One region of the Providencia sp. 6390 genome, then DNA from elsewhere that is predicted to be linked to it. Evidence: riboswitches for the same ligand, from Rfam matches in the RefSeq annotation. Region 1 holds a riboswitch; the other holds the start of a gene.
What was found. Region 1 has a riboswitch for manganese ahead of mntP (manganese efflux pump MntP). Riboswitches for the same ligand answer to the same signal wherever they lie in the genome.
Positions count from the first base shown of each region.

Region 2: it holds a riboswitch for manganese, as region 1 does, so the genes downstream of both, AC3Z9T_RS05455 (manganese efflux pump MntP) here and mntP (manganese efflux pump MntP) in region 1, are expected to answer to the same signal.

Region 1 is NZ_JBYVYL010000001.1:680,537-692,036, reverse strand. It holds gene copD (copper homeostasis membrane protein CopD) at 1-225, opposite strand, end outside; gene copC (copper homeostasis periplasmic binding protein CopC) at 228-614, opposite strand; gene ftnA (non-heme ferritin) at 803-1,306, opposite strand; gene AC3Z9T_RS03375 (DNA polymerase III subunit theta) at 1,652-1,882, shown strand; gene yebF (protein YebF) at 1,934-2,299, opposite strand; gene AC3Z9T_RS03365 (YoaH family protein) at 2,481-2,663, opposite strand; gene pabB (aminodeoxychorismate synthase component 1) at 2,788-4,155, shown strand; gene AC3Z9T_RS03355 (CoA pyrophosphatase) at 4,148-4,708, shown strand; gene AC3Z9T_RS03350 (L-serine ammonia-lyase) at 4,881-6,245, shown strand; gene manX (PTS mannose transporter subunit IIAB) at 6,951-7,922, shown strand; gene AC3Z9T_RS03340 (PTS mannose/fructose/sorbose transporter subunit IIC) at 8,010-8,813, shown strand; gene AC3Z9T_RS03335 (PTS mannose transporter subunit IID) at 8,826-9,677, shown strand; gene AC3Z9T_RS03330 (DUF986 family protein) at 9,769-10,227, shown strand; yybP-ykoY riboswitch at 10,379-10,557, shown strand; gene mntP (manganese efflux pump MntP) at 10,564-11,148, shown strand; gene rlmA (23S rRNA (guanine(745)-N(1))-methyltransferase) at 11,196-11,500, opposite strand, start outside.
Region 2 is NZ_JBYVYL010000002.1:71,081-82,580, forward strand. It holds gene AC3Z9T_RS05405 (MarR family winged helix-turn-helix transcriptional regulator) at 1-263, opposite strand, end outside; gene AC3Z9T_RS05410 (FUSC family protein) at 372-2,183, shown strand; gene AC3Z9T_RS05415 (hypothetical protein) at 2,278-2,643, opposite strand; gene AC3Z9T_RS05420 (Dyp-type peroxidase) at 2,952-3,881, opposite strand; gene AC3Z9T_RS05425 (SDR family NAD(P)-dependent oxidoreductase) at 4,071-4,853, opposite strand; gene AC3Z9T_RS05430 (MerR family transcriptional regulator) at 4,930-5,283, shown strand; gene AC3Z9T_RS05435 (SgcJ/EcaC family oxidoreductase) at 5,296-5,736, opposite strand; gene ycaC (isochorismate family cysteine hydrolase YcaC) at 5,867-6,493, opposite strand; gene AC3Z9T_RS05445 (PhzF family phenazine biosynthesis protein) at 7,344-8,231, shown strand; gene AC3Z9T_RS05450 (hypothetical protein) at 8,384-8,776, shown strand; gene AC3Z9T_RS05455 (manganese efflux pump MntP) at 8,938-9,498, opposite strand; yybP-ykoY riboswitch at 9,505-9,692, opposite strand; gene AC3Z9T_RS05460 (Solitary outer membrane autotransporter beta-barrel domain) at 10,372-11,265, shown strand; tRNA gene AC3Z9T_RS05465 (tRNA-Ser) at 11,462-11,500, opposite strand, start outside.

The DNA.
Region 1 (11,500 bases):
TTGCCAGCCGTCCCCCATCAACCCTGCTTGTGCTGACATCCAGCAAAATGCAGTCACCGCAGTCACTACCGCACTAAACACAATGCCACGATTTAAAATTCGCCGAAGCACTTGACTAAATGCGCCAGAACTCAAAATCACCGCGAATATTGACATACCACACATCAACATCGCGGCAATAAAATGGGAAAAACGTATAACGATGTAAAATGCCTCTAAAGACATAATTATTTCACAGTAAAGCTGTATTCGCCCTTAGTTTTGTGACCATCTACAGAAACAACACTCCAATTCACATCATATTTACCCGCAGCTAATTTAGTTTCAATTGGAACAATAACCTTTGTGTCATTGTTTGGGTCTAACGCAGGTTTGCCCGTTTTAACTAGCACATCGTTTGGCCCAATCACTTTGACTTTGGCAAAATTGACTTCAATACCTTCAGAAAAGTTTAGCGTAATTGACTCTGGAGTTTGCTCAACTGCAGCACCTTCAGCGGGAAGTTGATCTTTTAGATGTGCATGAGCAAATGCTTGTTGAAATGACATGCCTAAAAATAGAACAGCCACAGCACTGAGCTTGCGCCAAGATGATTTGATTTGGTGGATTGGCATAGTAACCCCTTAATTTGCAGGTGAATTTAGATTTAATGCCAACCATTATACGAAATAAATTTCATATATCTGCTACAAAAAATCGATTTAGCGACTGAAGGTGTGATTAACAACACAAAACGCAAAGAAAAAAACCCATAAACCTTGAGATTAACCTCTGCAATTTATGGGTTTATTAATATTTTATATTAAACGTGAGCAGCTGCTGACATACTTTTTAGATCTTTATCCAATAGGAATAGTGCTTTACCACTCTCACCCACCATATCCAATTTATCTAGGATAGATTTGAACAATTTCTCTTCTTCGTGCTGCTCAGCAACATACCACTGTAAGAAGTTAAAAGTTGAATAATCCTGCGTTGTCATTGCTAAATGCGCTAATTTATTAATTTCCGAAGTGATTTGCTGCTCGTGCTTATAAGTTAAAGCGAAGACTTCAGCAATTGAATTAAATGCAACGGGCGGTGCTGCAATTTGCCCAAGTATTGGCAATGCACCAGTATCACTAAGGTAACCAAACAGACGTTGCATATGCTCCATCTCTTCTTGTGAATGAGCTTTTAAAAAGGCCGCAGCCCCTTCGTAGCCTTTATCACTACACCAAGCACTCATCTGTAAATATAAATTCGCAGAATAAAACTCAAGGTTTAACTGCTCATTTAATTTATTGATCATGTCAGCTGCTAACATATTCTTTCCTTAGTCATTAAGAGTAATACCATTATTATGCATATTAGAAAAATAATTAAAACCCTAAAACAATAATAAAACAAAAAAATCCAATTTACTGATAATTAATAACTTTTAGTAAAATTAATAATAATCAATCTCATTATCTTTACTTGCAATTAATTCATTATCCACATCGACAAATACTAATTTCACGTCAAATATAAACATTCCATGTTGTCATTAGAGTAATTTATTTTTCATTTATTGCATCATATTCAAAACTAAATTTAGGCCATAGATTATCGCTCATACCTACTGATATGCTACTATATTGAGATATCTGTAAAGCATTTGAGAGACAAGATGAATTATAACCTTGCGCTGTTACCAAAAGACCAAATGGATAAAGTCAACGTAGACTTGCAAGCTTCAGGCGTAGCCTTTAAAGAACGCTATAATATTGCGGTTATTGCAGAAGCAGTTGAGAGAGAACAACCTGAAAGTCTTAGAGAATATTTCAGAGAACGACTTATGTATTACCGCCAGCTCTCTCAAAATTTTGCGCGGCTTCCTTATGAACCAAGGAATCGCTGATTAATCTATTATAGGGGAAGCAAGCCTCCCCTATAATCTAATACATGGTAATTATTTCAACGAATTATATGTAATCGTCGACTTTTCACAATCAACCACCACATTATACTGGAGATCCTTTTTTGCCCCCCTAACCGTTAATGGCACTTCATAACCTGTTGCGGTCTTAGTAACATCTTGATTATTCACCCACGCCACTGCTTTTTTACCAACCAGTGCTTTTTCATCAGCCCAACGTGGTAAACGATTATGCATAAAATCATTTTTAACTTGTGCAGCTATTTGTGGCTCAGATAACTTATCACAACTAACAAAAGGTGCTGCTTTGCCTTCTTCTTGATTCGCGCTGAATGCAACAGAACTGAATAACAGAACACAGCTACCTAAAGCAAAACCTATTTTTTTTCCTGCTTTCATGCTTCCTCCGATCCCTATCAAATACTAGGTGGCAAATTAGAATAACTACCATTGTGAGTTTTATATATTATTTATCTACACTATCTAAAATAGACGAATACTTATAAACTGCCAAAATGATTTGACTTAACTAATATGTATCAGATTTTAGCGAAAATGTTAATAGGTTGTTTTAACTATACTAATCGTCATCTTCCTCAAAACGTGCATGGATTTGCTCTTTGTCTTTATGCTTTTCACGAATTTCTTGAGCAACAAGGGCTATAGCTTCCCCGCTACTCATACCATCCGCAATAAGTTGATGGATGCGCTCTACCGCTTCCTGTTGCTCTTGATGATTAAGTGCTGGCATACCTGAAAACATAGTCAAACCCTTTCAATAAAATAAAATTTAGCTCAATTTTAACAGCTCTTGGCTTCTTAAGATAAGAATATATGCTAATCTGAGTCACAGCCTTTTTTATCAATTTTTAGTTTAGCTTATCCAAATGATTATCAATAAAATACAACTTCCTTATCATATTCACGCAGCAACTGATTACTTTACGCCATTAGCTCATCAGCCATGGGCTATGTTACTTCATTCAGGTAACGCAGAGCATTCGCACAACCGATATGACATTATTGTTGCTGATCCTATCGCGACTCTGATGACAGTTGGTGATAAAACCACCGTTACTCATCAACAAATAGTCAATGTTTCTGACGCCGATCCCTTCACCTTGCTGCAAGAGTCTATTGAGCGCTTCACACCTGATCACTGTAGTGATAGTTCTCTACCCTTTACTGGTGGTGCTTTAGGTATTTGGAGTTATGATTTAGGCCGTCGTATTGAAAAACTACCACAGATAGCTAAAACCGATTTACAGTTTCCAGATATGGCAGTTGGTATTTACCTCTGGGCATTAGTTGTTGATCATTTAGAACAACAAGTGACTCTATTTAGCTATGATGATGTCAATGAACGATTAAATTGGCTTAAAGCTCAAAAAACATCACGAAAAGCAAAATTCATGCTAACTAGTTCTTGGCATGCCAATATGTCTCAAGAGCAATATCAGCAAAAGATAGGACAAATACATGACTATTTGCGCAGTGGTGATTGTTACCAAATCAACTTAGCACAGCGTTTTCAAGCGAAATATAAAGGCAATGAATGGGATGCCTTTATGTTACTCAATCAAGCAAATCGCGCACCGTTTTCCTCATTTATTCAGCTCCCTGAAAACACAGTGATCAGCATCTCACCTGAGCGTTTTATTCTGCTGCAAGATGGCCAAATCCAAACGCGCCCAATAAAGGGCACATTACCTCGTTTAGGGGATCCTCTAGCCGATGCAGAACAAGCAGAAAAATTAGCTAGCTCGCCAAAAGATCGTGCTGAAAACTTAATGATTGTGGACTTGCTACGCAACGATATCGGGCGTGTTGCTGTGCCAGGGACAGTCAAAGTTCCTGAATTATTTGCAGTTGAAGCCTTCCCTGCGGTACATCATTTAGTCAGTACCATCACTGCTACACTGGCCACACCCTATACTGCAACAGATCTATTAAGAGCCAGCTTCCCTGGCGGCTCGATTACTGGCGCACCTAAAATCCGTGCTATGCAAATTATTGAGGAGTTAGAATCTCACCGCCGTCATGGATATTGTGGTGCAATAGGTTATATTAGTTTTTGTGGTAAAATGGATACCAATATAACAATTCGTACTTTACTCACCGATAAAAAGCAGATTTTTTGCTGGGCGGGCGGTGGTATTGTAGCGGATAGCCAAGCAGATAAAGAATATCAAGAAACTTTTGATAAACTTAGTCTTATTCTACCTGTGTTAGGAGAGCTGCAACAGAATGACTGAACTGAGTGAGTTTATTAATCGCTTTCAGTTTACACTCCCTATTACTCGCCAATCACAACGGGTGGCGAGTAAATCGGCTGCAGTTCTGCTTCCTATTATTAATAAATCAACACCCACATTATTACTAACGCAGCGTTCGCCTTTTTTACGTTCTCATGCGGGACAAATTGCTTTTCCCGGTGGTGCGAGTGATCCTGAAGATGGCTCTCTCGTCACAACAGCGCTACGTGAAGCCTATGAAGAAGTGGCTATTCCGCCAGAAAAAGTACAAATATTAGGGCAATTAACACCTCAGCTAAGTCTTGGAGGTTACGAAGTCACGCCTATTGTTGGGTTACTGCCCTCGGGGATCGACTACCGTCCAAACCCGAGCGAAGTGGCTAGTGTGTTTGAAGTTCCCTTATTTGATGCTTTATCACTCAAGCAACATAAGTTTATTGATGTCAAACGTTCAGGCAGTTCGAACCGTATTTTCTTCTATTGGTATCAAGGCCACCTCGTTTGGGGACTGACCGCTGCCATTATTCATCAGTTAGCCCTCCAACTTAAATAATCATTTCATGACGTGACCGAATGCATTTTGTGCTATTTTTAATCAGTAGGCCTTTTGTTGCTACCTTATTTTAAAAAATAATTTAAACTTACTGGTTAACACTACTAAATCACAGTAAAGTAGCGCCCTTTAAAATAAATCACTAAATATCTACTTTTTTAAGGAGTCCTGCGTGATAAGCGTTTTCGACATGTTTAAAGTGGGCATAGGTCCTTCAAGCTCTCATACCGTCGGCCCGATGAAGGCGGGAAAAGAATTTGTCGATGATTTGGTAAACAAACAATTATTACCAAGCGTCACACGTATTGCCGTTGACGTTTATGGCTCTCTTTCACTCACTGGAAAAGGTCACCATACTGATATTGCTATCATTATGGGCCTAGCTGGCAATTTACCTGCAACCGTCGATATTGAATCGATCCCTGCTTTTATCGCCAATGTTGAGAAAACAGAAAAATTGCTGCTTGCCAATGGCACCCATACCGTGGACTTCCCACGCGAAGGTGGCATGAATTTTCGTCACGACAACCTCCCACTGCATGAAAATGGTATGACCATTCATGCGTTTGCAGGTAACGATGAAATTTATACGAAAACTTACTACTCTATCGGTGGTGGTTTTATTGTTGATGAAGAGCATTTCGGCCAGTCAGCTCTAGACAGTAAACCAGTATCTTACCCGTACAAATCAGCTGAAGAATTGTTACTCAACTGCAAAAAATCAGGTCTATCTATTTCAAGCTTAATGATGAAGAATGAACTTGATCTTCATACTAAAGAAGAGATTGATGCCTACTTTGCTGACGTTTGGAAAACAATGCTGGCTTGTATTGAGCGAGGATTAAACACCGAAGGTGTTTTACCTGGACCTCTGCGTGTACCACGTCGTGCACCAGCACTTAATCGCCTTGTCACCTCATCAAGTAAGCTGTCTAATGACCCAATGAACGTTGTTGACCTTATCAACATGTTCGCATTAGCTGTAAATGAAGAAAATGCGGCAGGTGGTCGTGTTGTGACGGCACCAACCAATGGTGCTTGTGGTATTGTTCCTGCGGTACTTGCATACTACAACCATTGTATTGAGCCTGTTACACCTGAACTGTATACACGCTACTTCCTCGCATCGGGTGCTATTGGCATTCTTTATAAGATGAATGCGTCAATTTCAGGTGCAGAAGTTGGTTGCCAAGGTGAAGTTGGTGTTGCTTGTTCAATGGCAGCAGCAGGTCTTGCTGAACTGTTTGGTGCTAGCCCTGAGCAAGTGTGTATTGCCGCTGAAATTGGAATGGAACACAACCTAGGTCTAACCTGTGACCCTGTTGCAGGGCAAGTTCAAGTACCTTGTATTGAGCGTAACGCAATCGCATCAGTTAAAGCGGTTAATGCGACCCGTATGGCACTACGCCGTACCAGTGAGCCTCGCGTTTCTCTTGATAAAGTTATTGAAACTATGTATGAAACAGGTAAAGACATGAACGCAAAGTATCGTGAAACATCTCGTGGTGGTTTAGCGATTAAAGTTCAATGCGATTAATATGCCAATCGCATAATTTACACTCTAAATAATTCGAGATGCAGGTAGGCGGCTCGACAACCCTGCACTTTGATGTATGACGAGTATAGTCATTCAACGCCGTGAATCCCATCATAATAACGGGTTCCACGGCGTTTTATTTTGATAACAATTTCATCATTGTTATCAATTAAAAAATAACTATTGTTTGTTTTTTATTCTACTTTATTCATTTTTTATTTTTTTAACGAAAACTTAATTAAATCGTTACTAAAATGACTCGATGATAAAATAATCTTTTTTTAGAACTTCCTACTGCTGAAACGTGTCATATTTTGCTTAATTTTTCGCCTTTTTTCTTCTAATGTTAAATTAATTGTTCTTTATTTGTTACCGATAACAGAACTTTCCACCAACAAAAACTTATTAATCGATGCATAATATTCACATAATCAATATACTCAATAAATATGTGCATATTATTTGAAATAACATGTATGTTTTTAATTTTCTGACGCAAAACAAGTTTTTACGTTAATGCAAAATGTTATGCTACCTACACTGACTCTATTAGTTAGTAAATTAACAGTTTGCTAACTGAAATAAATAGAGTGAATTTATTCAGCTAAAATTATCAATATAGTTTTCTATTTAGGAGGGTTAATTAAGCTGATTCGATTTTGATCTAATGTGTCATTCCGTTCGATCTATAAAGAGGGAATTCAAGTGAGTATAGCTATTATGATTGGGACTCACGGTGTGGCAGCAGAGCAACTTCTGCGCACGACCGAAATGTTGATTGGCGAGCAGGAAAATGTCTCGTTTATCGACTTTGTACCAGGGGAAAATGCTGACACCCTGTTTGATAAATATACCGCCAAGCTTGCTGGTTTAAATACCACCGAAGGTGTCCTATTTTTGGTCGATACTTGGGGAGGCAGTCCATTTAATGCCGCCAGCCGTATTGTCAATGATCAAGACAAATATGAAATAGTCACTGGCGTTAATGTGCCGATGCTAGTCGAAACATTTATGTGCCGTGATGACAATCCTTCAATGGAAGAGTTAGTTTCTGTTGCCCTCGAAACTGGCCGTGGGGGTATTCGTGCATTAAAACTGAAAGAGCCTGAAACAACTCCAGTTGCTGCACCAGCGCCGGTTCAACAACCTGCAACTGTACAAACAGTCACTGCAGGCCCAGGTGAGCATATGGTGATCGCCCTTGCTCGTATTGATGACCGTTTGATCCATGGCCAAGTTGCGACTCGTTGGACAAAAGAAACCCGTGTAAAACGTATCATTGTTGTTAGCGATGAAGTGGCTAAAGACGAAGTTCGTTCTACACTACTTAAACAGGTTGCGCCTCCGGGAGTCACAGCTCACGTTGTTGATGTTGCTAAATGTATTCGTGTTTATAACAACCCTAAATATGCGGGTGAGCGCGTAATGCTGTTGTTTACTAACCCAACTGACGTAGAGCGCCTTGTTGAAGCAGGGGTAGATATCACCTCTGTTAATATTGGTGGTATGGCATTCCATGAAGGCAAAACTCAAGTAACCAATGCAGTATCAATTAATCAAAAAGATATTGATGCTTTTAATTATCTGAACAGTAAAAATATTGAGTTGGAAGTCCGTAAGGTCTCCTCTGACAGTAAAGTTCAGATGATGGATTTGATTAAAAAATTAAAAAATTAGTTTTAGTTAGGTCGTTAATTTTATTGAATTTTAACCATTACTCGAAAACAGATTTACCAAACTCGTTTGGTTACAGGAGATTAAACAATGGAACTTACCGTTGTTCAAATAGTACTGGTTTTCATCGTTGCCTGTATCGCAGGTATGGGTTCTATCCTCGATGAATTCCAGTTCCATCGCCCGCTCGTTGCCTGTACGCTTATCGGTATCGTTTTGGGAGACATGAAAACCGGTATCATCATTGGTGGTACACTTGAAATGATCGCATTAGGTTGGATGAATATCGGTGCTGCGGTTGCTCCAGATGCCGCCCTCGCCTCAATTATTTCAACCATCCTGGTTATTGCTGGGGGTCAAAGCATTGGTGCAGGTATTGCCATTGCGATCCCACTAGCAGCAGCTGGCCAAGTGTTGACCATTATCGTACGTACTGTCACAGTTGCGTTCCAACACGCAGCAGACCGAGCCGCGGTCAATGGTAACCTTGCAGCAATTAGCTGGATCCACGTTTCTGCATTAATTCTACAAGCAATGCGTATCGCCATTCCTGCTCTGATCGTTGCTCTATCTGTCGGTACTTCAGAAGTCAAACAAATGTTAGACGCTATCCCACCGGTGGTGACTGATGGTCTGAATATTGCCGGTGGTATGATTGTTGTTGTGGGTTATGCAATGGTCATCAATATGATGCGTGCTGGCTACCTGATGCCATTCTTCTACTTAGGTTTTGTTACTGCGGCATTTACCAACTTCAACCTTGTTGCTCTGGGTGTTATCGGTGCAGTTATGGCTATCCTGTATATCCAACTTAGTCCGAAATATAACAAGTCCCAAGTGGTTGTCACTCAGGGTAATGGCAGTAACAACAACCTTGATAATGAATTAGACTAGGAGGATCGCACAATGGTAGATACAACAAACCCAACAGCGAAAAAGCTAACTCAAAGTGATGTCCGCGCTGTCTTCTTACGTTCTAACCTGTTGCAAGGTTCTTGGAACTTCGAACGTATGCAAGCTCTCGGTTTCTGTTATTCGATGGTACCGGTGATCCGTCGCCTTTATCCAGAAAATAATGACGACCGTAAACAAGCGATTAAGCGTCACCTCGAATTCTTCAACACCCATCCCTACGTCGCAGCTCCTGTATTAGGCGTAACAATGGCGATGGAAGAACAACGTGCAAACGGTGCCGACATCGACGATGGTGCAATTAACGGTATCAAAGTCGGTCTAATGGGACCATTAGCGGGTGTTGGTGATCCTATTTTCTGGGGTACTGTGCGTCCCGTGTTTGCTGCTCTCGGCGCAGGTATTGCAATGACAGGTAGCCTGCTGGGCCCTATCCTGTTCTTTGTACTGTTTAACCTTGTTCGCTTATTAACGCTCTATTATGGCGTTTCTTACGGTTATAAAAAAGGTGTCGATATTGTTCAAGATATCGGCGGTGGCTTCCTGCAAAAATTAACTGAAGGTGCATCAATACTCGGTTTATTTGTTATGGGGGCCTTGGTGAATAAATGGACCCACGTTGATATTCCTGTCATCGTTTCGAGTATCGAGAATCCAGCCACAAAAGTGATGGAAATCAAAACGGTTCAAGATATTTTAAATGACTTGATGCCTGGTTTGGTGCCTTTATTGCTGACCTTTGCATGTATGTGGCTGCTTCGCCGTAAAGTTAACCCACTGTGGATCATTATTGGCTTCTTTGGCCTTGGTATCCTTGGTGCTTGGTTGAAGTTCTTAGCGCCGTAATGAATTGTAATTAATTGAAATGGGAGGTTGCAGCCTCCCATTTTTACTTTTAAGCTCTCTAGCATTGTTTACTTAGCCAAGGGCACTCAAAATGACCTTAAATGATTCCATACTGGCCATTATTATTTTATTGATGCTGCTGTATGCAATTTATGATGAATTTATCCAGAACCTGCTCAAAGGAAAAACACTTTTAAAAGTTAATCTCAAGCGTAAACACCGTGCCGATGCTATTATTTTTATTGTGTTAATCTGTATTGTCATTTACACCAACATTTCTCGACATGGCAGTATGTTAACCACTTATTTATTGATGGTTACTATTTTGATGTCAGTATATTTAGCTTTTATTCGCACACCAAAATTATTTTTTAAACAAAAAGGATTTTATTTCGCCAATACATTTATATTATTCGACAGAATTAAAACAATGAATTTATCTGAAGATGGTATTTTAATCGTTGGTTTAGAGCATAAAAAAATCCACATTCAAGTTTCTCAACTTGATGATTTGCAAAGAATATACGAATTTTTTATCAATCATAAATAATTGTTAAATATATTCACATTAATATTGAGGTTAATTGACGTTTAAATTAACCTCAATTTTTAAATTATTGAAAATGACAATTATTATCAACAAAAATTAATAGCCACATTAAATTAAGTGTTGTCTTTAAAATAAATTGTGATATCTTTCGAACCACGTCATTGGGGAGTAGCCTGTTCTGGAAGTATATCCAGAATGTCCGTGTCAACATACTCGTTTGCATTTTAAACGTGGTACGGACGCCATCTTGGTTGGCAAGACCATAGACACATGAATAAGCCTTTTGGTTGGGGGTAATTCATGTGTATATGGATGCACCCAACCGAGGTTTATGTTATGAGTTTTTACGCCACTCTAATTTTAGCACTTGCTCTTTCTATGGATGCATTTGCTGTCGCTATCTGCAAAGGTGCAGTACTGCACAAACCCCGCTTTAAAGAGATCCTCCGCACTGGTTTTATCTTTGGTTTTATCGAAGCAATAACACCGATTATTGGTTGGGCAATTGGCATTTTAGCAAGCCAATATGTTATTCGTTGGGATCACTGGATCGCTTTCGCCTTACTGTTTGTTTTAGGCTCTCGCATGATTTGGCAAGGTATCAAAGCAAAAAAAGAAGATGAATGCTGCGCTCCTGCATCCCGTAATAGTTCTATGAGCTTAGTGCTTTCAGCTATCGCCACTAGCCTTGATGCAATGGCTATTGGCCTTGGTTTAGCTTTTTTACAAGTTGATATCGTGCATACCGCTATGACCATAGGTTTAATGACAATGATTATGGCAACTATCGGTATGATGATTGGCCGTTATGTTGGCCCCCTACTTGGCAAAAAAGCAGAAATTGTTGGTGGTGCTGTACTGATTGGTATTGGTTTTAATATTTTATTTGAACATCTCGAACTGTTTATGTATAGCGCATAATGAATAGATTGTCGGCTCCTGTATTTATTGCAGGAGCCTATTTATTATTATTCAATTAATTCATATACGCGGATCATAAAGTCAGCAGTATAATCTTGAACCTCTGATTGTTTTAATGCCTGTTTAACTTCTTCACTCGCTCGCCAAGCAAAAGGCGTCATTTGTAATAATTCAAATGCTTCTTGACCTGTTAATGACATTACATAATTTAAATTAAGTTCATCTAACAATTTAAATTGAGGTAATAGCTCTTCTTTTAGAGGATGTAATTTGACTTCACTATAGATAAGTTGTTTTAGTTCTTGTAGATGTTTAGGTGCAGGAGTCACCGTCACTAAAATCCCGCTATTTT
Region 2 (11,500 bases), on a different contig from region 1:
TGGTACGCACGCTTATCCACCTGACTATTCGTTTTCTCAATCCACCCTTTTTCGAGGAATTTTCCCACACCTCGGGTGGTCATGGATTTATCCACTACCATTGCTTTAGATATTTGCTCCAACGTCGAAGCATCATTTTGATGAATATGTAAAATCATCAAACATTCTATGGCATTAATGCCATATGGCTCCCCCATCCATTTCATATAGTGATGAGCCGCTCGGCTAATCACACCAAAAACTCGCGCTTGTTCTGTACGCATGACACCTCTTTAGTTGATTTTATCAACTAATTAGTCAATAATTAGCTTAAATTTGGTTGATTTTATCAACTAATAACCTATTTAACACCTCAAATTCACTCATAATTTATGCTACAAAATACAACTTTGCTGCACCGTTTAGGGTTTAACTCAGCACGCTTTCGCTTTGCCGTTATTACGGCATGCGCATCTATTGCTGCACTTTTTATTGCTCAATATTTAGGACTGATCCACCCACAGTGGGCAGCAATGACTGTTTGGGCATCTGCACAACCTTGGCGTGAAAATTTATTAGAAAAAAGTTGGTGGCGTTTCGCCGGTACTGTCAGTGGTGTACTTGCAGGGATCGTTTTACTCCAACTCAATTTCATTCACCCCTTATTGTTTATCGTTGGACTTGCCGTTTGGCTAGGTGGATGTAGTGGCATAGGTCAGCTACAAAAAGGCTTTGTGGCCTATGGCACCTTACTCGCCGGTTATTCCGCAGTCATGGTGAGTATGCTCAGTATCCATGATACCGATAACCTCTTTACTGTCGCATGGGATAGGCTATGGACGATCCTTGTAGGCGTACTTTCAGCCGTTATTTTTAACTTTTTATTGACTCCTAAACGTAAACAAGAGCCCATTATTGCACTTAGAGATCAAGTCAATACACTGTTTTACCAAATCCTACATAACGCACTTGAATTAAAAAAACCAGTAAAGCAGCAAGATATAGAGCAACTTTGGCAAATTATGGCAAGCTATGAAGAGATGCTAGAAGCTAATCGAATTGGCTGGCGTTACCACCGTAAGCAGGTCGCAAAGGCTCGTCAGAAGTTAATTTCACAAAGCCAAATACTATTACATTTAGATAAGTACCAAACCATTGCGCCCTTTTATTTTCCTGCTCAAGAACCGACAAGTACTCAATGGAAACAATTACTATCACTTTGTCCTAATGGAATACTTAAAACCTTATTAATTCCGCTCTATTACGCTACTCAAGAAAAATCAATAAAACGAACAAACAAGATAGATAAGCTAAAACTCCACCAAGATAGAATTTCTGCATGGCATGCTTTTATCCGGTCATTTGCGACCATTGGCATAGTAGGATTGTTATGGTTATGGACACAATGGCAAGCCTTAGCCTATTTAACCCTCGGTCTTTCGGTCATGCTAGCTTTATTTGCCTCATTAGATCACCCATCAAAATTTATGAAAAACATTTTTATGGGGCAATTTTTCGGTGCCATTACAGCATTAATTTGTACATGGTTTTTATGGCCTTTGGCTTCATCATCATGGCAAATGACCATTCTTATCATCCCAGTCATCATCAGTGGAGTGGTTATTTTTTCACATAATAAACTGATCCTGATTGCTTTTGATTACATAATGGTTTCGTTAATTTTGCTCCAACCCATTTACCCCTATTCTCTCTCATTAACACAAAGCATAGGCAATGCTATCGCCATCGTTTCAGGGCCGTTAGTTGCTATGGCTGCCTTTGCATGGATTTATCCCACCAGCCCTAAGAAGCGCTATCAGCTATTAATGTATCTTGCTGAGCAGCAGTTCAAACAAGGTATGAATGTGTTAATTCAAGGAAATAAAACCTCCGCAACCCAATTAATGCATCGACTATTAAGTGGATTACTACTAGCGAGAAAAAATGAACAACCGTATGGACCTACACTGAAGTTTTTTGCAACTCGACATGGTCTCTGGTTAAACCTATCTATTCTACATAAGCAATTTGCGCATCAAGAATCGAAAAAAAGAGCACTCAATATACTTGAAAGACGTATTCAACAAGATCGACTTGAACCGATAAAAATTGCAGCAATTTTGCAGCGATTAAAACGAAATGAGACAAGATATAATGAGCTCACTCAATTAGAAGAGTATTTAAAAAAGCTATTGAATGAATAGTTATCGGTATCTACAGTCACTTTTAGGAAAAATAAGCAATTATGATAAGCTCAGTTTATATTTCTCTAATTTTGTACCATTATGCCGTAATAATTTATCCAACATCATGCACAATGGGGAGCTTGGTGATCTCTAGTTCTGTTTCACTCAGTTTATTACATTCCACTTTATCACCATTTTTATAAATAAAATAATAGTGCTCATTATCCCCTGTTGTTTTGACTAAAGAATCGCCATTTAAAAAATTATAAATTTTATAATTAACATCATTATCACGATAACGAATGGTTGGATGAGAAATGATAAAGTGTGAACCTCGCTTCAATGTTGAGATCAAATAGTTGGTACGGAGTATCGTCATTTTTTCCCCTTCGGGACATTTCAACTGATACTCTTTCATGGCGAAAGCAGGAAAACATGCAGCGAAGAGCACTGTGATGGTGAAAGCTTTTTTTATCATTATGGCTCCATGAGAACAAAATAGTGAGCAATATTTACGTATAAAATCATAGCATTGCCTCTATAAAAACATGTTGCCTAATCAATTGCAAAATTTTCTGATGATTATCTCATCAGTTAACGCCCATCAAATGACAAAAAGGACATTGACCTAACGAAATTGAAGATTGATTAAGTTTGATACTCTAAATAATTTGAGGTCAGCTAAGCAACGAGTGAATGGAGGGGTCAGCAACACTGCGAATGTATTGATACAAAAGCTTGTTCCGAGGCTATAAATAGCGTCGGAACAAAGTGATCGTCGATTATTTATTCGATATCATCTAACATCGCTGGTGATGGAACGAAAAATAATGTTCCTGTAACCGCTGTGCTGTATTTTAACAATTCGTCAGTTGCACCATTTTCACTGCCAAGAAACATGCTTTCCAACATACGGCGAGTAGTTGAAAAATATCTTGCATAACCAATAAAGTAAGTACCATATTCCTTCTTAGAAGGATTAGAAAACGGCATATTTGCACGAACAATTTTCAGATCACCACCATGTTCATCTTTAATGTTAGTCACAACATTATGCGAACTCGGTATTTTTTGCTCGTCCGTCAATTCCACATCATTAAACTTATGACGACCAATCACCTTTTCTTGTTCTTCCACACTCAAATTTTGCCATGCTGTCATGTCATGAATGTATTTTTGAACAAACGCATAACTACCACCAGCAAATTGCTGATCTTCATCACCAATAACGGCATAATCGATACGTTCGTCTTCCATTTCAGGGTTTTCGGTTCCATCAACAAAACCGATAATAGAGCGCCCATCCATATAACGGAACCCATGAACTTCATCGACATGAGTGACCACGCCATCAAGTTGCTGGCTAATAATAGAAGCTAGCTCATAGCAAGCAGAGACATTTAAGGCTCGAATGTGAAAAAACAGATCACCTGGTGTAGAAACTGCTGTATGGCGGCTGCCTTTTATTTCTTTAAAAGGCGTGAGTTGTTGCGGCTTAGCTAATTGAGGAAAGAGACCTTCCCATGCATCAGCACCAAACCCCATCACGCAGCTGGTTTCAAGCGCAGGGAAACGTGTTCTCATGCTACGAATTAAACCCGATAAGTTATTACAAAACGAGATAAGTTGTTCACGGTGCTTCTGTTTATCAACAATATTGAAAACGAGGAAATATGAATTTTCTCCCGGAGTTTTGGTGACATCTTGATATTTCATAGGGGTTATACCTTTTTCCGTTATTTTTCATTTTCATGATAATGACCCACTATAATACAATGAGTAGCCAACTTCATTGATATTAACCATTTAATCGGTAATACCTCCCCCAAAACCAAAAAAGACATTCTTATTTGGAATAAATAGTAAACATCGTCTGATTTATTATTCAGGCGATGTCTATGTTAACTATATTTTCTGATTAAACTGACTATTATATGCATTCGGCATTTTGCCTTCAGATAATTGGAAACTAAAACTTTCCCTATCCACATAGCCAGTCATACTGTCGGAATCATAGAGCGCCATTGCAAACTCAGCCAATTGATCACTAGTATGATATGTTCCAAATGAGGCATCATAATCATAGTATTCAATATTGTTTGCCACCTGCCCAAACTCTGTTTTTGTGGCTGCTGGCGCTAAAACCTTAGCTTTTAACTGTGCTCCTTCAGCAATAAGTTCTCTTGCCAAACCTTCGGTAAAACTACTAACAAAGAACTTAGTAGCACAATAAGTCACCGCTGTGGGAACAATGGTATAACCTCCTGCTGAACTGACATTGATTAATTGAGCTCCTGCAATATCACGATAGTCATTTACATATAAACTCGATAAAATAACCAACGATTGAATATTCACATTAAGCATCATTTGAACATTATCAATCGGCTGGCTTGGGACTGAGCCGTAATAGCCCACCCCTGCATTATTCACCCACACTTGTATTTGATAATCAGCTAGTGAATGATAAAGGGCTATTGCTTGTTCCGTAAAAGATAAATCACACGCCTTAATCACCACCTCAATATCTGAGCTTATATTCGCTATCTCACCCTTTAATTCTGCCAACAAGCTCTCTCGACGAGCAACAGCAATAATATTCATTCCTTTTTTCGCGAATGCTTTAGCCATTGAACGACCAATTCCTGAACTGGCACCAGTTATCACTGCATAATGTTGTTGTTTCATGTTATCCCCCTTTGATACAGTCACTAGGAAGATAAAAGATAGAGTTAACTCTAGGTCAACACTTTTTGGAAAATAAATGAACTATACTATCGGCGAATTTGCACATTTAACCGGTTTTAGCATACACACCCTACGTTACTATGAAAAAGAAGGCATATTAAAACCCGCCAGAAGGGATAATAACCATCGTTTCTATTCCAGCCGTGACGTTGAATGGATGAAATTTATTGTTCGCCTGAAAGAAACCGGTATGCCCTTAAAAGAAATCAAACAATATGCAAGCTTAAGAGAGCTTGGCGATGAAACGGCGCAACAAAGAATGGATTTACTGGTTAAACATTATGACCATTTAGAACAGCAATTAGTCACGCTAAATGATCACCTAGCCAATTTAAAATTAAAAATTCATCATTACCAAAAGTTAATATGACCACGATAATATCTAGCTGATTTTCGCTATTTCACGTAACACAACTTGTCCTGTGTACGGATTGACTAGCGTCACATTTTCAAGCGCTCTGAACAGCCAATGGTCACCCTGTTTGATTAATATTGCGAGGATCACAGTATCTACCTCGTGAGGCCCTACAGGATGAGCGGCTCCAGCGGCTAAACGACTCCAAAAATGGATAGCAACCACGCCCTCACTAAGGGGAATGACATCAATTAATTCATTTTTCAGGGTTGAGTCACTATAAATAGTTTCATGAATAGGAGCATGAAGTTCAACTATGTCTTTAACACCTTTAACATAGTGGTCAAAACGATTCACAAAAGTCGCATCTGGGTGAAATAAAGCCGCAAACTCAGCCATATTATGATTATTCCATGCTGATGCAAAAAGCAATGGAGCATCTTCAATCGTTGTTATTTGATAATTCATTGACAAGTCCTAAGCTAGTCTCATATGCGAATAATAAACATAACCGACTGTGACTCATCAGCCCATAATTTTATGATAAAACCCTGCAAACTTATCGTTCACAGGGCTAATAAAGAGTAATTAGATCACGCTATTTTTTTGCAGTTAAAATATCATAGCTAGTCATTAAGTTACGATAATCTGGAATATGGTTTGAGAACAACGTTCCTAATCCAGTAATATCATTACGCCAATCACGATGCAGTTCACACGCAGCAGCAAACCACCCCATCATTTGGGCCCCCGCATTGGACATTCTATCCCATGCAGAATCACGAGTGATTTCGTTAAACGTTCCTGATGCATCGGTGATGACAAATACTTCATAACCTTCTTCTAATGCTGATAATGCAGGGAAAGCCACACATACCTCGGTTACCACACCCGCAATAATCAGCTGTTTTTTGCCTGTTGCTTTAACCGCTTTAACGAACTCTTCATTATCCCATGCATTGATTTGCCCTGGGCGTGGAATATAAGGTGCATCAGGGAAGGTTTCTTTTAACTCAGGAACCAATGGACCATTAGGGCCATTTTCAAATGAAGTCGTTAAAATAGTTGGTAATTTAAAATATTTTGCTAAATCTGCAAGCGCTAATACATTGTTTTTAAATTTATCAGGATCTTGATCACGTACCAACGATAATAACCCAGCCTGATGATCAACTAATAAAACGGCGGCATTATTTTTATCAAGTCTATTATATTTAAAACTCATTTTGGCAACTCCTCGTGATTAATGTCTTTCAAACTACAATTTTATTTAAAATGATAATTATAAAAATATGAGCAATTCACTAAAACAAATCAAATAATAAAACCCATTAATAAATCAATCTTATTACTGAATATATGATTCACTCTTGAATTTAATATTAACCTAGTATTACATTTATTCAATTTAAAACATTTGCTTTAAGGATCCAAAAAAATTGAAGTTCTTTATTCATGAGATTAATCATAATCATTACCCACTTTAAGCGTTTAACCGCCATTTAATTATCATATCTTTTGTCAATAGCCTGAAACCAATGAAATATTAAAATTAGACTTTATTACCATACTGTTAATAAATCATCTAACACAATGATTTATTAATTAAAATACTAATTAAATCAATAGACTCAGTGTCTTTTGGCAGCTTTTTTTAAATAGGTAAAAAAGAAACTTAATACCGCTAAGACCGTTAGCATAATCTCAAGAAAAATGTATAACTCAACAAAGTTGGAAAGTTTTTTTATGGTATATCACAATAAATCCAATCTAAAAATGTTTAAATTTACGCTAATGAGACAAATGAAACACAATGATAGTGAGATGATTTTTTGTTTAAAAAGTGGTAAAAGGGTCAATCACTATGCAAACAATAAAAATTCGAGATGCAGCTAGGCACAAGTCAATGAGTCGTCAGGAGCATAGATAACTATGTGACTGGTGCGCGTGAGCCTAGTCACCATACTTCAACGCAAAGCGCTGCAACTTGAAGTATGACAAGTATAATCTATTAATTTACGATCAAACCTTACACACAGCTTACGCAATATCGGGCTACACCACGGGAAAAAACGATGCCAAACGCGACAGCATCTTTAGCTGAAAATGAAATCAAAGTATATCTTGTCAACTCATTCACTCGACATAATTCAGGTGGTAATCCCGCGGGAGTTGTTCTTTACCCACCGACACTAAGTCTCGAGCAAAAAATAACTATCGCTCGCCAAATAGGTTTCTCTGAAACCGCATTTGTTTATGCAGGAAAAGATACCGATTTCGACGTAGAGTTTTTTACCGCCGAAGGTGAAGTCGATTTTTGCGGGCACGCAACATTAGCTGTTTTTTTTACTCTAAACTCATTAGATCTACTAATTTCTGGTAGTTACAAACAAAAAACTAAAGCTGGCATTCTTGATGTGACCATAACTCCTAGCACCATTGTTATGGAACAAACCTTACCTATTATGCGACAAGGCCCTGATGTTAACGATATTGCTGCCGCCTTCGGAGTAAATCCTAATATTATTACAGCGACAGGTTTACCCGTCATGATTGTCTCTACAGGGCTACCAGACATTATAGTTCCTGTGCAAACAGGACAATTAGACATCCTACACCCTAATCACCAAGCTCTCGCAAAACTAAGCAATGAATTCAATGCTATAGGCTTCCATGTATTTGAATTAAGTCGTGATCCATCTATTACAGCCCACTGTCGAAATTTTGCTCCGCTATACGGTATAAATGAAGAATCAGCAACGGGCAGTGCGAGCGGTGCTTTAGGATGTTACCTCGTAAAACATATTTTCCCCAATGAAACATCTTTTCAATTCGAGCAAGGCCGAGCTATGGCATGTTCTTCTTTGATCCAAGTAATAATCGATACACAAAAACAAGAAATTAGTCGAGTGAGAGTGGGTGGGCAAGCCACCATGATTGGCACAAAAAGAATTAAACTTTGAATGTTTTTTAAACAGCATATATAAATGAGGGACTCAACGGTGAGTATTGATATAAATATTGAAAACTCACTGTGTATATTCAATAGAAAGGTTAGATAAATAGAAAAATGATAAATACATACTATCTCTATATTCGAATTTGGCCTGACAAGATGGTTATTCGAGATGTCGAAAGACACTCTGAAATAACACAATTAGCTGATAGCCCTTTTACCACCAGCCGATTACTAGTAGGGGATATGCTACCTGCGGCAAAAACGCTGAAAAATGGCATAAATAAACTTTTGCCCCCTTTTTCTTTTTATCAACGTTTTTTTCCACCTAAATATGCGGTCATTATGCACCCAAAAGTCATGACAGAAGGTGGTTTGTCTTCCGTGGAAAAGAATGCATTTAGAGATTTGGCTACATTTATATGCACAAGTAAAAACAATGTTTCTATATATGTTTGTGAGCATTCAGAAGACCTAACGGATACTCAAATACTGGACGTATTAACTGGTGGCTTCAAAGAGATAAAACCAAACCAGAAAATTATCCAATAAGAACGCTATTTATTGGATAATTTTTCCAGATTAATGATTAACCCTTTATGGAATTACATCTATCTCTATATTCTTAGAGAAGTTAGCAAATATCCACTGGAATTTATGTATTAAACAAATTATGAATATCTTTTAACGATAACTCACTCATATTTTTGTCATTAAATATTTTCTAAAAAAATAAATAATCCGATACTGATTAATATAATCCCTGCAATAAGTTCCGTTTTTTTACCTAATACAGTACTAACGTGTCGCCCTGCCATAACACCAACAGTTGCCATTATCATGGTTGTTAAGCCAATAACAAATACTGCATGAATAATGTTTACCTCAAGAAATGCCAATCCTAAACCGACAGCCATCGCATCAATACTTGTTGCAACTGACGTTATAATCAAATTTAAATAACTATGCTTTTTCTTTTTCTCTTTTAACTCATCTTCTTTTGATATTAGGCTTTGGTAAATCATGTGTCCGCCCAACACAAATAATAGTCCAAATGCAATCCAATGATTCCATTGCATAACAAAATGGCTTGCACCAATACCAATAATCCAACCAGCTAATGGCATTAAAGCTTCAATTACACCAAAAACAACACCTGTTCTTAAAGCTTCTTTATAAGAGGGTCTATGAAGTGTTGAACCTTTGCATACAGCAACTGCAAAAGAATCCATTGATAAGGCAAAAGCGAGGACAAATAATGCATAAAAACTCATAACAAAGATCTCAGTCGGGAAATTCCATAGACATACGACTCCCCCCCCAACACATAGGTGAATAATATGTTTATGGTCTTGCTAACCGATTAAGGCATCCGTGCCATGAGCAAATAACGCTCAAGTATGTTGACACGAAATCTTAATAACTCATTGAATAGTTATTAAGCAAGCTACTCCCCATTTTCTGCGGCACGGAAGATAGCAATAAAAAAATATAAATACAACTTTATTTTTATTATTTAACTTACTGATAATGAAAATGATTTTTATTTAAAATAATCAGATCTAATCTGACTATAAATTATTGAATAGAGTTACACTATAACACATATATACTCTAAATAATTCAAGAGACCGGTAGGCAACAAGTGAATATAATCGGGGAGCATAGATAAACTACCTGACTTGGTAAGCGTAGCGTAGTCAACAGTCCTACAATTTGAAGTATGACGAGTATAAACTCACTAACATTAATTTATTTTATGTATTGCTAGTATTTTTATTTTAATAAACTTTTTAAGCCCTATACTGCTCTTATACTGCTCTAAAGTTAAAATAACGGTAATCATTATTTGATACTTATAAAAAACATAAAAAAACATTATCTAATTTCAAAAATAAACTATAATTCCTATCTAATTTGCTAGCACTCCGTAACAATCAATAGTGATTACCCAGTCTAATCTCGCCAATCATAAATTTTACTGGCTTTTACAAGTTTTTCCATCTCAATAACTATTACTATGAATATTTATTTACGTTATGTCGATACATAATTCAAATATGTGAAGATAGTTATTAGATAATCCCGATTATGAACGATTATAATATCATTACTAATACGTATAATTAGCCCATACTGGTACTATAATGAAACGTTCACTATCTATTTTCTTTTCTCCTTTTCTTGTTATGTTTTCACCTGACTCATTCAGTGATAAAGCCCTAACCGCGGGCTATGCAAAACTTATCGCTTTATCTTCGACCAATGATATTAGTGCTTCCACATTACACTCAGATGGCCTTGAGTACAGTAAATATTCATTACCTTATACCTTCAAAAATATTTATAATGAGGGGGATTACTCATTCAATATTCAAATACGAGGAAATTACCTTAAAGTAAAATCAGATGTCATAGATATTAATTCATCAAATACACTTCGTTCTCGCTGGAATATATTAAACCTAACAACATCCCCACAAATAACATATAATATAGATAAAAATTTAAGCTTAGAGGGTGAGATTGAACTTGGTTATTCAAACATGAAGAATAACTCATCTTTCCATGGTGAAGATGACATTAAGATAGGACTTCGTGAAGAAAAATTATTAGATTGGGATATAAACGCTGTAAATATTACCCCAAAAATAGGGATAGTAAATAAAAACACCTTAAACAATGGTAATAAAATTAAACTTCACATACATGTTTCCTATATGTTCATGGAAAGTGTTGGTAATAAAAGCGATATCAAAATAAACAATAACATAGGTACTTGGTCTACTGGTGGTGAATACACCATTACAAATGCATTTGCGATTAAAGATAATCCATTTGATATCATCGTCTCTAATGATATTGGCGGTTTTTACGGCAATAGTTATAGAGACCTTTCATTTGGCTTTATCAATAATACATCATTAGCGTTAGAAACACCGATAGACATTAATAACACAGAATTTAAAATAAAAATCGGATTAGGATATTTATATAGCGATAATGCGCATGGAATAACCGTTATTATAGGGATTAATTAAATATTATAATGGTCACCAGATCATACATTTACAATCTACTATCTGTACATTACCGTCTTTATTTGGCGGTATTTTTTTATTCGACTATCTAATCAGCAGTAATCAACGGGTGTATAGAGAATATGAAAACGAATGACATTGAATTGTTTGATTTATCTAAGATTGAAAAACCTTGGAGGATACAATGAAAATGAGATGGCGGAGGAGGAGAGATTCGAACTCTCGGATGGTTTCC